One region of the Paenibacillus sp. FSL H7-0703 genome, then DNA from elsewhere that is predicted to be linked to it. Evidence: predicted binding sites of a transcription regulator. Region 1 holds the regulator's gene; the other holds the start of a gene.
The links. The regulator CtsR, encoded in region 1, represses protease genes until heat stress. The targets are predictions, from matches to a motif close to ATGGTCAATAAAGGTCAAACA.
Positions count from the first base shown of each region.

Region 2: clpP (ATP-dependent Clp endopeptidase proteolytic subunit ClpP) is a predicted target of CtsR. The motif match lies at 1,939-1,959, and genes of this name have one in related genera.

Region 1 is NZ_JBBOPF010000001.1:3,953,223-3,963,333, reverse strand. Features, by position in the region: gene pssA (CDP-diacylglycerol--serine O-phosphatidyltransferase) at 1-742, opposite strand, end outside; gene disA (DNA integrity scanning diadenylate cyclase DisA) at 797-1,873, opposite strand; gene radA (DNA repair protein RadA) at 1,886-3,259, opposite strand; gene clpC (ATP-dependent protease ATP-binding subunit ClpC) at 3,501-5,945, opposite strand; gene MHB46_RS17395 (protein arginine kinase) at 5,990-7,054, opposite strand; gene MHB46_RS17390 (UvrB/UvrC motif-containing protein) at 7,083-7,607, opposite strand; gene MHB46_RS17385 (CtsR family transcriptional regulator) at 7,677-8,141, opposite strand; gene MHB46_RS17380 (GNAT family N-acetyltransferase) at 8,679-9,866, opposite strand; rRNA gene rrf (5S ribosomal RNA) at 10,030-10,111, opposite strand, start outside.
Region 2 is NZ_JBBOPF010000001.1:3,032,046-3,042,156, forward strand. Features, by position in the region: gene gap (type I glyceraldehyde-3-phosphate dehydrogenase) at 1-385, opposite strand, end outside; gene MHB46_RS13290 (sugar-binding transcriptional regulator) at 480-1,517, opposite strand; tRNA gene MHB46_RS13295 (tRNA-Arg) at 1,787-1,861, shown strand; gene clpP (ATP-dependent Clp endopeptidase proteolytic subunit ClpP) at 2,072-2,668, shown strand; gene MHB46_RS13305 (PdaC/SigV domain-containing protein) at 2,795-3,904, opposite strand; gene MHB46_RS13310 (SIMPL domain-containing protein) at 4,145-4,906, opposite strand; gene MHB46_RS13315 (HPr family phosphocarrier protein) at 5,181-5,450, opposite strand; gene whiA (DNA-binding protein WhiA) at 5,587-6,531, opposite strand; gene MHB46_RS13325 (gluconeogenesis factor YvcK family protein) at 6,537-7,523, opposite strand; gene rapZ (RNase adapter RapZ) at 7,536-8,435, opposite strand; gene MHB46_RS13335 (ROK family glucokinase) at 8,502-9,452, opposite strand; gene trxB (thioredoxin-disulfide reductase) at 9,747-10,111, opposite strand, start outside.

The DNA.
Region 1 (10,111 bases):
GCTGTGAATGACGATATTGATCGTCCTGTTCTTCCTGACTGGAACGCTCCCGATCACGTCCACGTCTGCGTGACAGCTTACGAATGTTCAGCTTCATACCATACAATGCATACAGCACCAGCGGTACAAAAATCAGCTTCGACAGCTGGTCAGGGAATTTAACAGCCAACACCACCGCTGCAATTACGACCCATGGAGCAACCCAGATCGCCTTTTTCGGAAGGCCGACCTTTTTAAAATTCGGATATCTCATGGAGCTGACCATCAAATAAGAAACCAGCAACATGGCAATCGACATGTATAACAATGAAATATCGTTATGAAATAAGGACAAAGTGGCTAATACGCCACCTGCTGCCGGAATTGGCAAACCCGTAAAATAACCTGGTACACCAGGACGTACGTTAAATCGAGCCAAACGCAACGCTCCGCACATCGGGAAAATGGCAGTAACCGTCCAAGCGAGAGCCGAATTCGCATCATGAAAAGCAACCATGTACATAATAACTGCGGGAGCAACACCAAAAGATATCATATCTGATAAGGAGTCCAGTTCTTTACCGAATTCGCTTTGGGCATTCAGGACCCGGGCCATTCTTCCATCCAGTCCGTCCAACAACATGGCGACAATAACCATAATAGCGGCAAGACTGTATTTTCCGTCTACAGCCAATAAAATGGCGATCATTCCGAGAAACAAGTTACCTAAGGTACACATGTTCGGAATTGATTTGGTAATCATCTCTTCACCTCAATGTATGAATTGTTCCATTATAATCCTTTCACTGTATTACATTTACATTTGCCTGTCAATGAAAACTTGTTCCTGCAAACGTTTAAGACCTTCTTTAATCGTACGCGCACGAACCTCTCCAATACCATCCACTTCATCCAGTTCTTCTATCGTTGCTGTGATGACATGTGGAAAACGTCCAAACCGCTCCACCAGATTATGAATAATCACATTCGGCAAACGCGGTATCTTGTTCAGTACCCGATAGCCACGTGCAGCAATATACTCCTCTGATGTCGCAGCTGAAGAAGGGTAGCCTAGTAAACGTACAATATGATTCACATCCAACAATTCGTCGTCCGTAGAACGTTTGAGTCCCAATATAATTTCACGAATCTTCTCGTCGCTATCGTCTTTGGCATAATCCTTATACAGCAACCAAGCTTCTTCCTCAATGTTGCTGACGAGCTCTTCCATCTGCATACTAATCAGACGGCCCTCATTTCCGAGCTCGTTAATAAATCGTTTGATTTCCATTTTGATGCGCAGCACCATTTCGATCCGCTGGATGACATTAACGACCTCCGGCATGGTAACCAGCTCTTCAAATTCAGATGCTGTCAAATTGGTAGAGGCTTGCCCCAACACGGATCTATATTTTTCTAACGTCTGAATAGCCTGATTAGCTTTCGTTAAAATAACTCCGATTTCCTTGAGCGCATACCGTAATGTCCCCTGATACAAGGTAATAATATTACGCCGCTGGGAAATAGACACAACTAATTTGCCAGTTTGCTTTGCAACTCGTTCTGCTGTCCGGTGCCGAATTCCTGTTTCAATTGAAGAAATGGAGGAGTCCGGAATCAGTTGTGTATTGGCATATAAAATTCGTTTTAAATCCTCGCTCAATATGATTGCGCCGTCCATTTTAGCCAATTCATACAAATAGTTCGGCGAAAAATCACAATTGATGGAGAAACCGCCATCCACGACTTCCATAACTTCTGGGCTATAGCCAACGACCAGAAGAGCACCCGTTTTGGCACGCAAAACGTTTTCCAACCCGTCGCGAAAGGGAGTTCCCGGTGCCACAAGCCGCAGCAAATCGTTCATTTTATCCAGTTGGCTCGCTTCTTTCATTCTCAATGCCCCCTAATCTAATGCGGCTGCCAGTGCATCTGCCACCGTTCCTACTCCTATAATTTGTATCCCTTTCGGATGTGTCCAGCCCTTCAAGCTTTTCTCCGGCATGATCACCCGTTTGAAACCTAGTTTCTCCGCCTCTCGTACTCGCTGTTCCGCTCGGGATACCGCACGCACCTCACCTGTCAGTCCCACCTCGCCAAAAATCACATCATACGGCTTTGTAGGAGCATCCCTAAAGCTGGAAGCAATACTCACAGCTATAGCCAAATCCACCGCCGGTTCATCCAACTTCACGCCTCCGGCTACGTTGAGATAAGCGTCCTGGTTTTGCAAAAACATGCCCATCCGCTTTTCTAGCACGGCTATGATTAATCCCATTCGATGATGGTCGACTCCTGTGCCCATTCGGCGTGGAGAGGGAAAATGTGTAGCTGCAATCAATGCTTGCAGTTCAACCAATACAGGTCGGGTTCCTTCCATACTGGCTACAACAGTAGAACCTGCCACACCCAGTGGTCGTTCAGACAGGAAAAGTTCAGAAGGATTCGAAACCTCACGCAAACCGCTTTCAGCCATTTCAAAAATACCAATTTCATTTGTAGAACCGAAACGATTTTTAACTGCACGCAAAAGCCGATACGTATGGTGACGCTCTCCTTCAAAATAAAGTACACAATCAACCATATGCTCCAACAAACGCGGACCTGCAATGGCCCCTTCCTTGGTCACATGTCCTACCAATACCGTAGCAATACCTAGCCCCTTGGCAATTCGCATAAAGCGTGAAGTACACTCCCGCACCTGAGCCACACTACCTGGTGCACTCGTCACCTCAGGCAAATATACAGTCTGTATCGAGTCGATGACCAAAAACTCCGGCTTCAAGCTGTCCACCGCTTCTTCAATCGTCTCCAAATTCGTCTCACATAATACGTATAGGCTGGGGGACAAGGCACCGAGCCGATCTGCACGGAGTTTCGTTTGACGGACAGATTCCTCACCAGACACGTACAGCACCTTTAAACCAGTTAAAGCCAGTTCATTAGATGTTTGCAGCATGAGCGTAGATTTACCGATTCCCGGATCACCGCCCACCAAAACGAGTGAACCCGGCACCACACCTCCACCGAGTACTCGATTCAATTCGCCAATTCCCGTCAAAATTCGTGTTTCTTTGCCACTCTCCACCTCTATAATAGGGAGTGGCTTGTCTTTTGTGCTATGAGTAAGAAGGGAAGACCCCATTCCTTGAGTTTTTACAACGCTTTCCGTTTCTTCGACCATGGAATTCCATGCCTGGCATCCAGGACATTTTCCGTACCATTTGGGCGATTCATAACCACATTCCGTACAGGAAAATTTAGTTTTCACTTTAGCCATACTTTGTTCCCTGGCTCCTTATTGACGACGATGATGTCAAATTTATGTTCATACAGCCCAGAAAGAGCTGTAACAATAAAAGTTTACCATTGAAGCTTGGCGGACGTAAAGCAATATCACAAACTTTCCCAAAGCATTTACCCAACCTTTTCACCGTGTTTTATACACAAAAAGGGTGTCTTCGCAATAGCTTTCCAGCTTGCGAGACACCCTTTTCTGCTATCTTATTTAGTAAACTGCTTTAGGACTTGGCAGATACATTATCCTTTTTGGTTACAGTCAATGCACCGTTCTCCTCATCAATGAAGAGTGAGTCACCTTTAGTAATGTTGCCAGTCAACAGTTCCTCGGACAGGCGATCTTCAATATGCTTCTGGATTGCACGACGCAATGGACGCGCACCATACGCTGGATCAAAGCCTTCCTTGGCAAGGAATTTTTTAGCGTTGTCTGTCAACTCGAAGTCCACCTCATACTCATTCAGGCGCTTACGCAGCTCCTCAGACATGAGTGATACAATTTCGGCAATATGTTTTTCTTCGAGAGAATGGAAAACGATAATTTCATCAATCCGGTTCAAGAACTCAGGACGGAAGCTTTTCTTCAGTTCATCCATCACTTTGCCCTTCATATTATCGTAATCCGCTCCAGCGTCCACTACAGCTGTAAAACCAAGCGTGGAGTTACGTTTAATCGCCTGTGCACCAACATTCGATGTTAGGATGATGAGTGTATTACGGAAATCAACGACACGACCTTTGGAATCTGTCAGACGACCATCTTCCAGCACTTGCAGAAGAATATTGAATACTTCTGGGTGTGCTTTTTCAATTTCATCCAGCAACACAACAGAGTATGGCTTACGACGTACCTTCTCAGTCAGTTGACCGCCTTCTTCATATCCAACGTACCCTGGAGGCGCCCCTACCAGACGGGACGTGGAGTGTTTCTCCATATATTCGGACATATCGATACGGATAACCGCATTTTCATCTCCAAACATGGATTCAGCCAAGGCGCGTGCCAACTCTGTTTTACCAACCCCAGTTGGACCGAGGAAAATAAAGGAACCAATTGGACGCTTCGGATCTTTCAGTCCGGCACGTGCCCGGCGAATCGCCCGGCTTACTGCCTTAACTGCTTCATCCTGTCCAATTACCCGCTCATGCAACAACTCTTCCATATTCAACAAGCGGTGTGTTTCTTCCTCTTTCAGCTTGCTGACTGGAACACCTGTCCAGATTGCAACGACTTGAGCGATATCCTCTGGGGTAACTTCGGAATCTGTACGACCCTGTTGTTCTTTCCATTGGTTTTTCGTCACGTCTAACTCTTCACGGATTTTTTGCTCTGTATCACGCAGCGCTGCCGCTTTTTCAAACTCCTGACTTTGTACCGCTGAATCCTTTTCCTTACGGATATCTTCCAGACGGTTTTCCAGCTGTTTCAGGTTTGGCGGTACAGTGTAAGAATTCAGCCTTACTTTGGAGCCCGCCTCATCAATAAGGTCAATAGCCTTATCTGGCAGGAAGCGGTCGGTGATATAACGATCTGACAATTTTACGGCCGCTTCAATAGCCTCATCTGTGATCTTTACACGGTGATGCGCTTCGTAACGGTCACGCAGACCATACAAGATTTGAATCGCCTCTTCTGGAGAAGGTTGATCCACTGTAATGGGTTGAAAACGACGCTCCAAAGCAGCATCTTTCTCAATATATTTGCGGTATTCATCCAGCGTGGTCGCACCGATGCATTGCAGCTCGCCACGTGCCAGAGCAGGTTTCAGGATGTTGGACGCATCAATTGCGCCTTCCGCTCCACCAGCACCAATCAGCGTATGCAGCTCATCAATGAACAACACGATATTACCCGCTTGACGAATCTCGTCCATAATTTTTTTCAAACGATCCTCGAATTCACCACGATACTTGGTGCCTGCTACCACAGAACCCATATCCAGTGTCATTACGCGCTTGTCACGCAACGTTTCGGGAATCTCATTCGCTATGATTTTTTGGGCCAATCCTTCGGCAATCGCCGTTTTACCTACCCCAGGCTCACCAATCAGAACCGGATTGTTCTTTGTACGGCGGCTGAGTACCTGAATTACGCGTTCAATTTCCTTGCTACGCCCAATAACAGGGTCCAGGTTGTTTTCCTTCGCAGATGCCGTCAGATCGCGTGCCAGACTGTCCAGAGTTGGCGTGCTGACATTAGCTGGAGCACCGTGATGGCTGGAAACAGCCTCGCTGCTACCGAGTAATTGAAGCACTTGCTGACGCGCTTTGTTCAGACTAATGCCCAGGTTATTCAGTACACGTGCTGCTACGCCTTCGCCTTCACGAATAAGACCAAGCAAAATATGTTCTGTACCTACGTAGGTATGGCCCAGTTTGCGGGCTTCATCCATAGACAGTTCGATGACTTTTTTGGCGCGTGGAGTATAGGCAATGTTCGTCGGTTGCTCTTGACCGCGTCCAATCAGCGTTTCCACTTCATCCTGGATTTTTTCCAGTCCCAGTCCTAAACCGATTAAGGCTTTCGCTGCTATTCCTTCACCTTCACGAATGAGGCCTAGCAATATGTGCTCTGTGCCAATGTTGTTGTGTCCCAATCGAACAGCTTCTTCCTGAGCCAAAGCAAGCACTTTCTGTGCACGTTCCGTAAATCTTCCAAACATCATATATCCTGCACCTCCACAGTGTGTATTTCAGATCATTCTATATCTTAAAGGGTTGTGCCTAATTTTTGCCGGATCAGCTTCGCCCGGTACATATCGCGCTCTTCGGTATTCATTTTATCCCCAAAGCTTTTTTGCAGGAACCCGGGTTGTGTCATCACATTCAGCTCATTCATCGCTGCGGTGGAAGGACGCTCCAAAATTCCTAAATCTACGCCAAGACGCACATCGGACAGCCGCTGTGCAGCCTCCTTGGAATCCAATACTGCTGCATATGACAAAATACCGAACGAACGCATCACCCGATCTGTAATTCGCAGCATGGATTCATTCATTAGCCGTTCTCTGGCAGAACGCTCGTGCTCAATAATTTGTAGCACCACGCCATGTAGATTCTCTATAATTTCCGCTTCGGTTTGTCCTAGTGTAATCTGATTAGATACCTGAAACAAATTTCCGACAGCTTCGCTACCTTCACCGTAAATGCCGCGAACCGTAAGACCTACCTGTGAAACAGCAGACAATATACGATTGATTTGATGAGTCATGACTAATGCAGGCAAATGCAACATCACCGAAGCTCTCATACCTGTGCCGACATTTGTCGGACAACTGGTCAGAAAACCTCTCCGATCATCAAATGCATAATCAACATGCGCTTCAAATGCATCATCAATAATCATAGCGCGTTCCCAAGCTTCCCTAACCTGACATCCCGGATATAAGCACTGGATTCGCAGATGATCCTCTTCGTTTATCATAACACTAACCGATTCATCATCGCTAATTAAAACAGCACCGTTACGAGATTCGTTCGCCAAATTAGGACTAATCAAATGCTTCTCAACCAGCACCCGCTTGTCGATCTCATCCAACTCGGATATTTTCAACGTATGAAAAGTACCAAAACCACCTAAATCATCATACTGAAGGATATCCGTTAAGCGTTGAAGTGCTTCTTCCGACTGCTGATTGGTAGCAAGCATGGGAAAAGGCAGATGCTGCAAGTTACGCGCAATTCTCACCCGGCTGCTAATGACAATCTCCGAATCCGCAGCATCACCACGCATCCAGTCACTTAGCGGCTTCTCCGTAAACCGAATATTGGGCATTACGCATCCCTCCTACTCTTCACAAACTTTACTCTTCAGTCATTTCTTTTTCAAGCTCTCTGATTTGATCCCTAAGCTCAGCAGCTGATTCAAATTCTTCCTGTACAATATGCTGTTGCATCTCTTTTTTCAAATCGTCAATTTGCCGTCTAACCTTCAGGCGACCTCCAGTGCGAACCGGAACTTTACCAACATGATTCGTACTGCCATGCACACGCTTGAACAGAGGGTCCAGACGACTATCAAAGTATTGATAGCACGACGGGCATCCGAAACGTCCCAGCTTACTAAACTGTGCATAGGTCATGCCACAATCCTTGCATTGCAGGTTTTGCGGACCACTGTGGCCTGGAGACTGGCTCTTTGTACTGGAGTCAAAATCCAGCATCCCCGACAACAAGCTATGAATCGAAAAGCCGTTAGGTGTTCCAGGGATCATCTCCCCTTTTTCCTTGGCACACGTCTCACAAATATGAAACTCTGTCTTTTCGCCATTCACAATTTTGGTGAAATGCAAAGTTGCCGGCCGCATATTACATTCTTGGCACAGCATAAAAGCACCTCCTTTAATGTCAGGATTTATACCAATCCCTACATCCAAACGTTAGTCTCTATTCACACACTATTTGGTCGCCAGCAACGAGATCAGCATAGCCTTAAGCAATCTTGCTCGCAGTTGATCACGATAGGGAAGCTTCAGTAATAATGTATCCCTAGATAAAGCAGCCTTCATTAGATTAGCTTCCCTTTTGCTTAAAAAATGGGCCTCCTCTAACTGATAAATCAGTCCTTCTGCTGCCGATTGGCTTATTTCCTCCCCGATGCTCTGATGAAGATGTGTATGGATGGCATGCTGTGCAGGCAGCTGAATTCGCTGAATACGAATGTAGCCCCCGCCACCGCGTTTACTTTCCACCACATAGCCTTTTTCCAGCGTAAACCGGGTGCTAATTACATAATTAATTTGCGACGGCACGCAGGAAAAGCGGTCAGCCAGATCATTGCGCTGAATCTCCACTAAACCTTGGGGACTTTCCAGCAATATACTCTTTAAATATTGTTCAATAATATCGGAAACATTGCGCATTTCATCATCCTCCACTAACGGAAACGCAAGTATTCAAGTACATTTCACGCTCCACAGAGTCCGCCGTATATTGAACTTAACCAAACGGTAAAGTCACGAATCTAAGCTGTATTCAGGCTGTTGCCTATTCTACACTCATTGGAATTGTACCGTTTTGTCTCTAGTGTGGCCTTTATTTGCGATTAGTCATACACTTCTCTTATTTTCATAAAAGGCAGTTCCTAACTATACGCAAATCATTTCGATCCTCGTTTGCTTCTTTGCTATTAAAATTACTTTATACGGCCAATCCACCAAAATACTTCTACAGAACCTCACGAGGTTTGATTGACTTTGACTTTCTTTGACTATATTCATATTATAGCACATTATTCATTTTTGCCAAGGGGTCAATACCATTTTTCGCAATCTAATTATGTTTTATACAATACCATAAAAAAACTCTTCCCAATTACAGAAAGAGTTTTGAAAATTATAATAATCACACAAGTTATATTCCTGAAAAACGAAGCATAAGAAGACCTAAATGGGCCTTTATCAGAAAAAATCCAATAAGAACGTTTGTTTTACTGGTATTACACGTTTAAGTGCAGACACAGATTCACTGTCCCCTTCAATACGCCCCCACTTATACAGATCATCAGCCTGCTGGTAGCCAAGCATCAGAGTCGTCAATGACTGAATCCCAAGTTTCAAGTCAGCTACCATAGCGTTTTCAGATGAATTGCTTGTATCCACTCTCTCCAGATGTCCTTGCCCTTCCGTAGTAATTGTTAATCTCCATACTCCTTCATTCCATGGTGCATATCGATCTGTCAGATTTAAGGTTAAACGTGTTTCCTCTCCAACCTGCTCAAAAGGGTATCTTTCTACAAAAGCAGCTGCATCCACAATACGGCCCATAAAATAAGGCACGGTCTCCTGTTGAATTCGCGGATCATCAAGTAAAAATGGCAGATTGTCATCTGCTGGAACGTAAATAAATTTACCATGGGTTATCATGGAGTCATGATTTGCAAAATAAGTCCATAAAGCCTGACGGGCCGCCTCATTTTCATAAACCAACTCATCACAATTCAACTGTTTATCTTCAATTTTGTATAGTGCATATCCCTGAGGTTCGCCTGTTTCTGAGTAATATACCGCAGTTCGATAGTTCTCCTTTAAAATCCGCTCTTGCCACCATTCCTTATCTCGTACCAGCGTGCCATTATAACGAGATGCATACGCTTGATACACTTGGTCCATTTCTAAAATATCTTTGACATCGCGTTTGACTGTACCTTCTGTTTTAAGTTTTGCAGGGAATTTTTCAATGGGAATGACATACTTCTTGTATTCAATATACGTTTCCCATCCAAATTTACGATAGAAGGCAAAGGAGAAGGGATGCAGAAAAGAAAGGCTTTGTCCCGCAGACTTCATCTCTTCAAGCGCATGCGTCAACAAACGTGAAACCATGCCTCCGCGACGCCTTTCTGGCCATGTTGCCACACCAGCAATGCCTCCCATATCAAAAACCTGACCGTTTATGTATACCTGTAGCGGTAACAAAGTCAGTTTAGCATTCAATTCATGTCCGTCGAATATTCCCCATGTTTGCTCTGGTTTGAACTTCTTCCTAGCTTTCTCCAGATCCTCCAGGGACATTGTAAACTGAAAAGCATATTGAGATAATTCAATAGCCGCTTCAAATTCCTTACGTTGTAATTGTCTGATCTCCATAACTTCGTCACCTCGCTTGTATACTTGGGCATCCATAAAAAGATTACACACTTAGAGTGTGGCAAACCCCATTCTCTCTGTCAACCTTAGAAACAGGTGGTCATCTAAAAACGCATAAAAAAAGGATGATAATCTCATTGAGATTATCATCCTTTTCACTTTTGCTTGGCGACGTCCTACTCTCCCAGGACCCTGCGGTCCAAGTACCATCGGCGCTGGAGGGCTTAACGGTCGTGTTCGGGATG
Region 2 (10,111 bases), 920 kb from region 1:
TTTTCATGTCACCAGTAGCTGGAGCGGAGATAACAACTTTTTTAGCGCCGCCTTTCAAATGTTTCTCAGCAGCTTCTTTAGTTGTGAAGAAACCTGTACATTCCAGAACGATGTCTACACCCAGGTCTCCCCAAGGCAGTTCTTCAGGGTTGCGGTTAGCCAAAACTTTAACTTCTTTACCGTTTACTTTGAAGAAGCCATCATGTACTTCTACTTGTCCTTGGAAATTACCTTGTGTTGTATCATATTTCAACAAATGTGCCAACATTTTGGAATCTGTCAAGTCATTGATTGCTACTACTTCAATACCTTCCACATTTTGAATCCGGCGGAAAGCAAGGCGTCCAATACGTCCGAAACCGTTAATACCAACTTTAACTGTCATGAGTGAGTTCCTCCCAAAGTTCGTTTAGTTTAGTTTTATATATTCAAGACAGACCCGAAAGCCCGTCAAGACAACACTATTCATAAATCCAATATTAATCATTTAAATAACGACTTACAATCTCAACAGCAGCGCCTTCGTCGGTGACTAGAATGTCCTCTTGCCCGAAACGCAGTACCGCATGAATAGCGGCCGCCTTGCTCTTGCCTCCAGCTACACCTAGAACGGTATCGGTTCGCCTGATGTCCTCCAATCGGAGTCCAAGCGTCAGCATTCTGTGAACAACGACGCCATCTTCGTTAAAGTAATAACCAAACGATTCGGCAACGGCCCCCTCACTGCTGATCTGGGCAAAGGTTTCGGGATCAAGTTTACGTCTATGTGCCATCGCTATGGCGTTGCCTATCCCGTGAATGATGATACGACTCTCGCGAATCAGGTTCAATATATCCTGAATGTTCGTATCTTCAAGCAAGGAGTTGTAAGCATGATTGCTGAGCAAATCCGGTACATGGAGCAGACGGTATTGAGCGCCTACCTTGCGAGCCATTGTGGAAGCAATTGTGTTGGCCTGCATTTCCATGCTTTCTCCCAAACCCCCGCGTGCCGGTACAAACCACCCACCCTTAAGTGGGCCATTAGAAGGTAGTGCCAGTTGTTCCGCCACGTCGGCAATCGTCGTGCCACCTGTTACAGCGACCACATCCTCGTCGTCCATAACACTCAGCAACGCTTTTGCTCCAGCGCGCCCCAGCTCCTGCTTTGTTAACGGAGAAGCATCCGAATCCCCTGGAACGACAACCACCTTCCTCAAACCATAGGCTTGACGAATCTGGTCCTCCAATTGGGACAGGCCGAACAAGTTGTTCGCAATCGGCTCCAGCTGTTCCAGCAGATCCAGTCCTGCTTTGCTCACCTTCATGCCTACACTCTCAATCTCAATTAGCCCTTGAGCTTTAAGAAGATCGGTTTCGGCGCGCAACACGCGCTCAGTCATGTTCAGTGAAGCTGCCAGTGTTCTGCGTCCAACAACATCGGACAGCATAATCTGATGCAGGATCGTGTACCTTTTTTTCAAAACATCCATGAGGTCGGGCAGAAGCTGCTTCTGTATTTCTAATATCTTTCGCATGCTTTCCACTCCCGCACACTTCTAAGTTCTGTCTCTAATGCTCTATCTCTAACTGGTCTTAAAACGTCCCGGGATAACTTTTTAAGTCCCACGTATATCTTAACCAATATTTGCTCCACATGCAAGTCTATCTGAACCTATATTTCTCAACCATTTGCCTGAATATGCGCATTTAATAAAAGCTTGCAATTCACTGCTGTATATCATATAATCATCTTTGTTTCCAATTAGCTGTTTAATTAGTTAGTTGTTTGCATTGATTGAACTATGCGCCCGTGGTCCAACGGATATGACGTAGGCCTCCGGAGCCTGAGATCGAGGTTCGATTCCTCGCGGGCGCGCCATTTTAAATGAACGCATAAATGCTTCTACATAATGTTTTAACCCATAAGAGCGCTGAGGGCTCTTTTTTTTAATCATTAGTTTGACTTTCTTTGACTTTTTGTTTGAAATTGTTTATCATGTGGTTAATACGGTAACAGTTTATAAATAAGGGACGTGTAATCGGCATGTCCACCAAATCCACTAACGATATTTAAGGGAGGTTTTTTGACGTGAGCTATGTTCCTATGGTAGTAGAACAAAGTAACCGCGGCGAACGCGCCTATGACATTTATTCCAGACTGTTGAAGGATCGCATTATTTTGTTAGGCTCGGACGTCAATGACGTTGTAGCCAACTCTATTATTGCGCAAATGCTGTTTTTGGCTGCCGAAGATCCTGAAAAAGATATTCACTTGTATATTAACAGTCCTGGCGGTTCCATTACAGCTGGTATGGCCATTTTCGATACGATGCAATACATTAAACCTGACGTATCTACGATTTGCGTAGGTATGGCGGCTTCCATGGGCGCGTTCTTGCTGAATGCAGGCGCCAAAGGTAAACGTTTCGCTTTGCCAAACAGTGAAATTATGATTCACCAACCACTGGGCGGTGCACAAGGCCAGGCAACGGATATTGAAATCCGCGCACGCCGCATTCTGAAAATGCGTGATAAACTGAACCGCATTCTCGCAGATCGCACAGGCCAACCACTGGAGCGCATTGAAAAAGACACAGACCGTGACTACTTCATGTCCGCTGATGATGCCAAGGAATACGGTATTATTGATAAAGTGCTAACTAGCTCCTCTCCAGAAGGTGTATAAGAGAAGAAATTCACCTCTCGATAGCTGGTAAATGAAAAAAGCTGCTCCGGATGTTCTTATCCGGTAGGCAGCTTTTTTGCTTTGTTGTTTTTTTAGGTTATAGACAATTGAACTTGTTTATTTCTACTATTCATTCTGTCCCGCAAAAGGCTTTCCGCCTTGAGGCAGCACTTTACCGAACGAGTAGGTAAACTCCGGAATTCCATACGCGTATGGCGCATAATCATACAAATCAAACACAATTGTTACTCCACTGCTCGTCACATAAAAATTCTGATCTGCCGCCAGCTCTTTAAATTTGCCGAATCCTTCGCCAGCCTGAATCGCATCGACTTTTTTCTTCAAATCAGCATTGAGGAACTTTTTGTAGTTCGGATTTGCCTTCAAAACGTCAGACAATTGCAGCAGTTTACCATCAGCGAGCGAGAACGTATATCCTTTACGTGCCGTCATGCCATGTGCGCCACCCGTATACGAGTAATCCTGCATAATCACACTCAGAATACCATTTTTGTTATAGGCAATCGCAAAATCATTTCCGAACTCATACGGTCTTTCTGTTGTAGCCTCTCCCTCAGCCATCATCTTTTTACCTGCTGCCAATATACCCTCTGCATGCTTTTTAAGCACATTGTTAATGGCCTGTTGAGCCTCAGGATTCAGTTGGCTGCCGCTGATTTGCGGATACTTAATCTTGTAGGACACCTTCGCATTACTCGATGCTGGAAGTGTTTGAGACGCAATTGTGATCGGATTTAGCTGGCTTTTACTAAGCGTTACTGTTTTCTGAGCTGCGTTCCATTGAGCATCTATGCCTAGATAGTCTTTCAGCAGACTCATAGGAATGTATAGCTTCCCAGCGATCTGTTTGGCATCCATGCTACGTGTATTGATTCCATTGACGTTGACGTAGGCATCCGAGGAAGAAGCCATAATGTAAAGTTTATTGTAACCACTACCTACGGTATATGTCGTTGTTTTCGCATCATAGCTTACTGGAATCCCCAAGCTGTCACGCAGTGCGGCCACCGGAACCATTGTACTCCCGTTCACTTGAACACCTTTAGCGGGTAACGTTTTACCATTCCATTGGATGGCGATTCCTGGTTGCTGTGTTGCCGCTTGCTGCTGTTTGGTCGATGCTGCCTGGATATAGGAAACGGGAACAGCTGCGACTCCTGCTAAAATCCCTGCTGCCAGCAGTGCTGAACCCCATTTTTTCGTACGCTTACTCATATTAAGTATTCCTCCTGTTATATGATCTGTATTGTCTATGTGTGATAACCACTTTTCTTATTATATCTATACCCTATTGTATGTAGTTTACAATCTGTACACTCTCCGATTTCAATATGTACACCTAATAACCCTTAGCTATGACAGACTCATTACAAAAAGGTTTCGGTATACAAAAAGAGCCAGCAAGCCAACCTGCACATGATGCAGGCCGCTTGTGGCTTCGTTTGATGATCTGTATTAGTTCATTTCGTATTGAGCCGATACCTGAACTTTCACTGTTACTTGCCCCGATTGTATCTCTGTCCCGCCACCTGCTACATCCAAGAGCGATTTTGACATGGCATTTTCACGTTGTGTAAAGACTTGTGCTTCTCCGCCATCTACCGTCACATTCACAAGAGCACCTAACCCGCGTTTGGCTGCTTTAGCTACAGCACTGGCTTTAGATTGTGCGCTTCCCAATGCCTTAGTAATGGCTTCTTCTTCATAAGTCGAAGGATCTTCCACGGAAAAACGTATATTATCTACGTTATTGGCTCCGGACTTGGTCGCCTCATCCAACAACTGACCGATTTTATCCAAATCGCGGTATTTGACGGAAAGTGTATGGTTGGCAGTGTAGCCTTTGAGCTTCTGCCCTTCTTTTTCGTTATAGGTATAGTTAGGCTGTACATAAAATTGGCTGGTCTGAATGTCACCTGCCTTGATGCTCCACTTTTCTTTCAGCAGTTGTGTAACCTTGTTCAATTTTGTAGCATTGGCTTTTTGAGCAGCGGCTGCCGTATTCCCTTCCGATTGTACACCGATAGAGAGATAAGCAATATCGGGCTTCGCCAATACTTCCCCGCTTCCAGTCACATTAATTACTCCGTTTACCGTCGAAGCTGTTGACGCAGCATAGGCACGATCTGCCCCTGTCCATAATCCTCCTGCTACTCCCCCTGCCATTAATGCTCCTGCGAGAACTGCCGTGGCTACTGTTTTTGTCCAAAGTCTCATTGAATTCAACCTCTTTCTTGTAAATGTTTGTACCTTCCAGACGGAAATGACGGAAAAAGGTTGCAGCCAAGCATCCATATTTCCGAAACAGAGCATGACCATGGAAATTTTAATTATTTATAACTTGAACTTAATACAGTCTCTATATTCAACAAATCCACACATAGAACAGTTAACGGAGGAGCGTTCGAAGACTTTTTTCTGGATACAAAAAAAAGCCCCAAAGGGGGCTTTTCACTAAGAGCATACACCATATTACAAAGCAAATCTTTGTTTATTGATTTTCCAGCTCTACCTTACTAACCAGACTTACTAAAGCGTTTACAGCCTGTTCGGCGTCCGCACCTTCAGCACTTATATTGATTTCAGTACCTGTACTGATGGCAAGACTCATAATACCCATGATGCTCTTGGCATTAACCTTTTTGTCTTCTTTTTCCACAAAAATCTCAGATGAATATTTATTCGCTTCCTGTACGAACAACGCAGCAGGTCTGGCGTGCAGTCCTGTTTTCAAGCGTACGACTACCGGATGTTTTGACATGTCAGCTTACCCCCTCATCAAATAAATCTGGACACTACTTACTCCATTTTATTTATCACATTATAACATTAACCCGGGACAGACACTAGAAAAAAAACTAAAAAAACCGGGGCTAAAAGCCCCATGGACACTCTTTTTACGGAATCAGGCCATTTTCGCCTCTAATTTTGTCAGCCATCTCATCAATTTTGCGAAGCCGATGATTTACACCCGATTTACTCACGACCCCTTTAAGCATTTCCCCGACTTCTTTCAAATTCAAATCGGGATGAGCGAGCCGAATTTCTGCCACTTCACGCAGTTTATCCGGCAAGGTCTCCAAACCAACTTCCCTCTCCAGCAACTTAATATTCTCAATTTGCCGGACAGCAGCTCCGATCGTCTTATTCAAATTAGCCGTTTCACAATTGACAATGCGATTTACGGAATTGCGCATATCGCGCATAATGCGTACATCTTCAAATTTGAACAAGGCTTGATGCGCCCCAATGATGCTAAGCAGCTCAATGATCTTCTCGCCTTCCTTGATGTAGAGAATAAAACCTTTTTTTCGCTCAATACAGCGAGCATTTAGATGAAATTCATTCGCAAGATCAACGAGGGCCTGACAATGCTCCTCATACATCGAAGAAATTTCAAGGTGGTAAGACGATCCTTCAGGATTGTTGACAGAGCCACCTGCCATAAAGGCGCCCCGCAAATAAGCCCTCTTACAACAGTTTTTCCGAACGATATCCCGATTAATCCCGTCAGTGAATAAGAAACCTTCTGTGACGATATAAAGATCCTTTAGCAGTTGCTGCACACCATTGGGAATACGGACAATGTACACATTATTTTTTTTCAAGCGCATTTTTTTCCGTACAAGCAGTTCGATATGAAGTTGAAAATGCTTCTTGATCAAGGAGTAAATCCGCCTTGCAATCGCGGCATTTTCTGTAGACACGTCCAATATCACCCTTTTATTCGACAGTTGTACGGATCCGAGCATACGTATGAGCGCAGATAGTTCCGCTTTCTCACAGCAGGACTGGCTTTCAATCATCGTAAGCTCTTTTTTCGTTTGTGCCGCAAAGGACAAGGGACTCACCTCCTTCTTAATATCCAGTTTTGTACCAATTGGTAAATATGCTGGCTCAATTTGTCGGCATCATGCCGTAAATACGTGCGGAACAGAACTAATGTATCTGCCACCACTTTATATCCCCGGTCGGTCAGCTCGCCCATGTCTACTTGAACTGGCTTGGCTCCCTGCTCAGCATACATTTCCTGAACTTGGGGTGGAATTTCTCCATTATTTACAATGACATAGTCGAAGAGATGATGCCCTACATGCTCAAAAATAGCTTGCAGGTGATCCCCTACCGTATAACCATCGGTTTCGCCAGGCTGGGTCATAACGTTACAGACAAATATTTTGATAGCGTCTGATTTTACTACAGCTTCAGCGAGTTTAGGTACAAGCAAATTCGGTAATATGCTGGTATATAGACTGCCGGGGCCAATCAAAATGGCATCAGCTTCATTAATGGCCTCTACAGCCTCAGGCAACGGCTCCACGTGAGTCGGTTCAAGAAAGACGCGTTTGATTCGTCCGCCCGCTTCCGGGATCTTGGACTCCCCGGTAATCACCGTGCCATCCTCCATCTCGGCGCTTAGCACAACGCCTTCCTCGGCTGCCGGCAGCACACGTCCCCGGACAGCAAATACACGGCTAAGCTCACGCACCGCCGTTACAAAATCTCCCGATATATCGGTCATCGCTGCTAAAATCAGATTACCCAGACTATGGCCTGACAATCCTGATCCCGCACCGAAACGGTATTTCAGCATATCTGACATCACTGGTTCTACGTCAGCCAAGGCAGTCAGCACATTGCGAATATCCCCTGGAGGGGGCATTTGCAGCTCACTGCGCAAAATCCCGGAGCTTCCGCCATCGTCAGCGACTGTAACAATAGCCGTAATATCTAGCGGCTTTTGCTTTAAGCCCCGCAGCATGACGGACAAGCCGGTTCCGCCGCCCATAACAACAATACGTGGGCGCTCCCGTTGTGATCCGGTCTCTTTCATGATTTCACCTCATTAATGCCGGTCCCGATCAGCATCCCGATGCGAAACAGAAACAGATTCTGTCTCGCTGGCACCCAGCATTTTTCCTAAATACTCCGATATTGCAACAGAACGATGCTTACCGCCAGTACAGCCAATGCCGATAATGACCTGGCTTTTGCCTTCTTTGCGATATTGCGGAATCAAAAAGTGTAACATATCCAGCAACTTGGTCAAGAATGCCTGAGTCTCGGGCCATTTCATGACATAATCATATACATCGCTATCCTGTCCCGTGTGGGGACGTAGTTGGTCCACATAGTGGGGATTAGGCAGGAAGCGCACATCGAATATAAGATCGGCATCAATGGGAATACCATACTTGAAGCCAAAAGAAGTAATGTTCACGGAAAGCATACTGCTCTCCAGATGAGAAAATCGTGAAATAATCCTCGCCTTTAAGGTTGCAGGCTTCATCACACTTGTATCAATAACCTGTGTAGCTGAGCTTTTTAGTTCTTCCAACATCTTGCGCTCCAACCGAATCCCATCCAAAGGCATGCCGTCTGGAGCCAACGGATGACGTCGACGGCTTTCCTTGTACCGCTGTACGAGAACGCCGTCATTCGCATTCAAGAATAAAATTTCACAATGAATCGTAAAATGATCTTTAATATAATTCAACGATTCCGACAAGGCAGTGAAAAATTCTCGTCCGCGTAAATCAATTACGAGTGCCACCTTGCCTATTTTACCGTTAGACTGCTCAATCAACTCGGCAAATTTAGGAATCAGCACAGGGGGCAAATTATCAACGCAGAAGAAGCCCAAGTCTTCCAGGCTCTGAACCGCAATGGTCTTCCCTGCACCTGACATCCCCGTAATAATAATGAGCGTTGCCCACGGCGCAGCATTTTTTAGGTTGTCTGTCATATGGACTTCCCTCTCCTTTTGCTTCTTCGCTCTATGCCAGTACCCGTATTATCAATAACCTGTGGATCAGGAACGTAGCAGCAACCCTGCAGCCCCTACAATACCTGCGTCATTGCCTAACACCGCTGGTACGATATATACACCCTTTTGAAGCGGTTCAGGTGCCAGCTTGGCGTATACGCGACGCATCTCTTCAAATAAAAAGTCGCCTGCTTTAGAAACACCGCCGCCTATAATAAACAACTCTGGATTAAGCACAGCGGCAACCGCTGCCATGGATTTCCCCAAATAAAAGGCAGCCCGGTTCACGATACGCAGCGCGACTTCATCTCCAGCTTTAGCAGCATCAAATACTTCCTTGGCAGCAATTTGATCTTCCAGCGCCAGAGAGGTCCGGTCGCCACGTTCCACAGCGTCCTTGGCCATACGAATGATGCCTGTTGCGGAGGATACAGTTTCCAAGCAACCCATTTTGCCGCATCCACACTGAATAGCCTCCAGATCAGGTACGACACTGATATGGCCAATTTCTCCGGCCATGCCCGAAGAACCTTGGTATATTTTACCGTTTATAATAATACCGCCACCTACGCCTGTTCCCAGGGTATAGCATACGCAGTTTTCGATGCCTTTGCCTGCACCAGCCCAAGCCTCACCCAGCGCAGCAACATTCGCATCGTTGTCTATTTTCACAGGCTTGCCAATCCGGTTCTCTAGGAGCGCACGGATCGGTACGTCACGAAAGCCAATATTAGGAGCGAGGACAATAATACCATCACGAACATTCGTAAAACCTGCAACGCCTGCACCGACACCCTTTAGTTGATCCCACTCATAAGGAGATTGCTCAACAATATGCCGCACATATTTTTCGATATTACCGATGACAACGTCTACACCCTTATCGGTTTCGGTTGGTCCCTCATATGTGTGCAAAAGCTGTCCGTTTTCATTACAAATGCCGACTTTAATCGCGGTACCGCCCAAATCGACACCTACATAGATACTTTCAGACATGTTCCAAGCCACCTTTATGTTTACTTAAAAACCTGGTATGAAATATATGCTTACAATTCCTACTTCATAATAGTAATCCTACGTTCCAACTATAATTGAAGCCCCCGTTACGGTCAAGGACACTTCCTTGTTGAAAAGTGTACGATTAGCGGAACTTTTAACCTCACGCACCCATAAAAAGGAGAAAGCCTGTGCAAAAATGCAGCAGGCTTTCTCCTCCTGAACAAAAGATGCGGCATAACAGAGGTTTCCTTCGCTCTCCCGTTAGCCTTTTTGTGTACTATAGACACGCTTTTACTGATCCAGTGTTTCGCTCCAGTCGTGAACAGCACTGCCTTCGAGATACTTCTCGCAGTCCATAGCCGCCATACAGCCTGTTCCCGCAGCCGTGATAGCTTGACGGTAACGGTTATCCTGTACGTCCCCACAGGCAAAAACTCCGGGGATGTTCGTTTCTGTTGTGCCTGGCTTCACTACAATATAGCCGTGTTCATCGGTATGGATTTGTCCGTTCAGGAAACCTGTGTTCGGTGTGTGCCCGATGGCTACGAACACGCCATCTACCTCAATCAGCTCATCCTGATTGGTTTCATTATTGTGTACCTTCAAACCCTTTAAGCCAGCTTCTCCCGTCACAACTTCCAGAGGAGTCCGGTTTA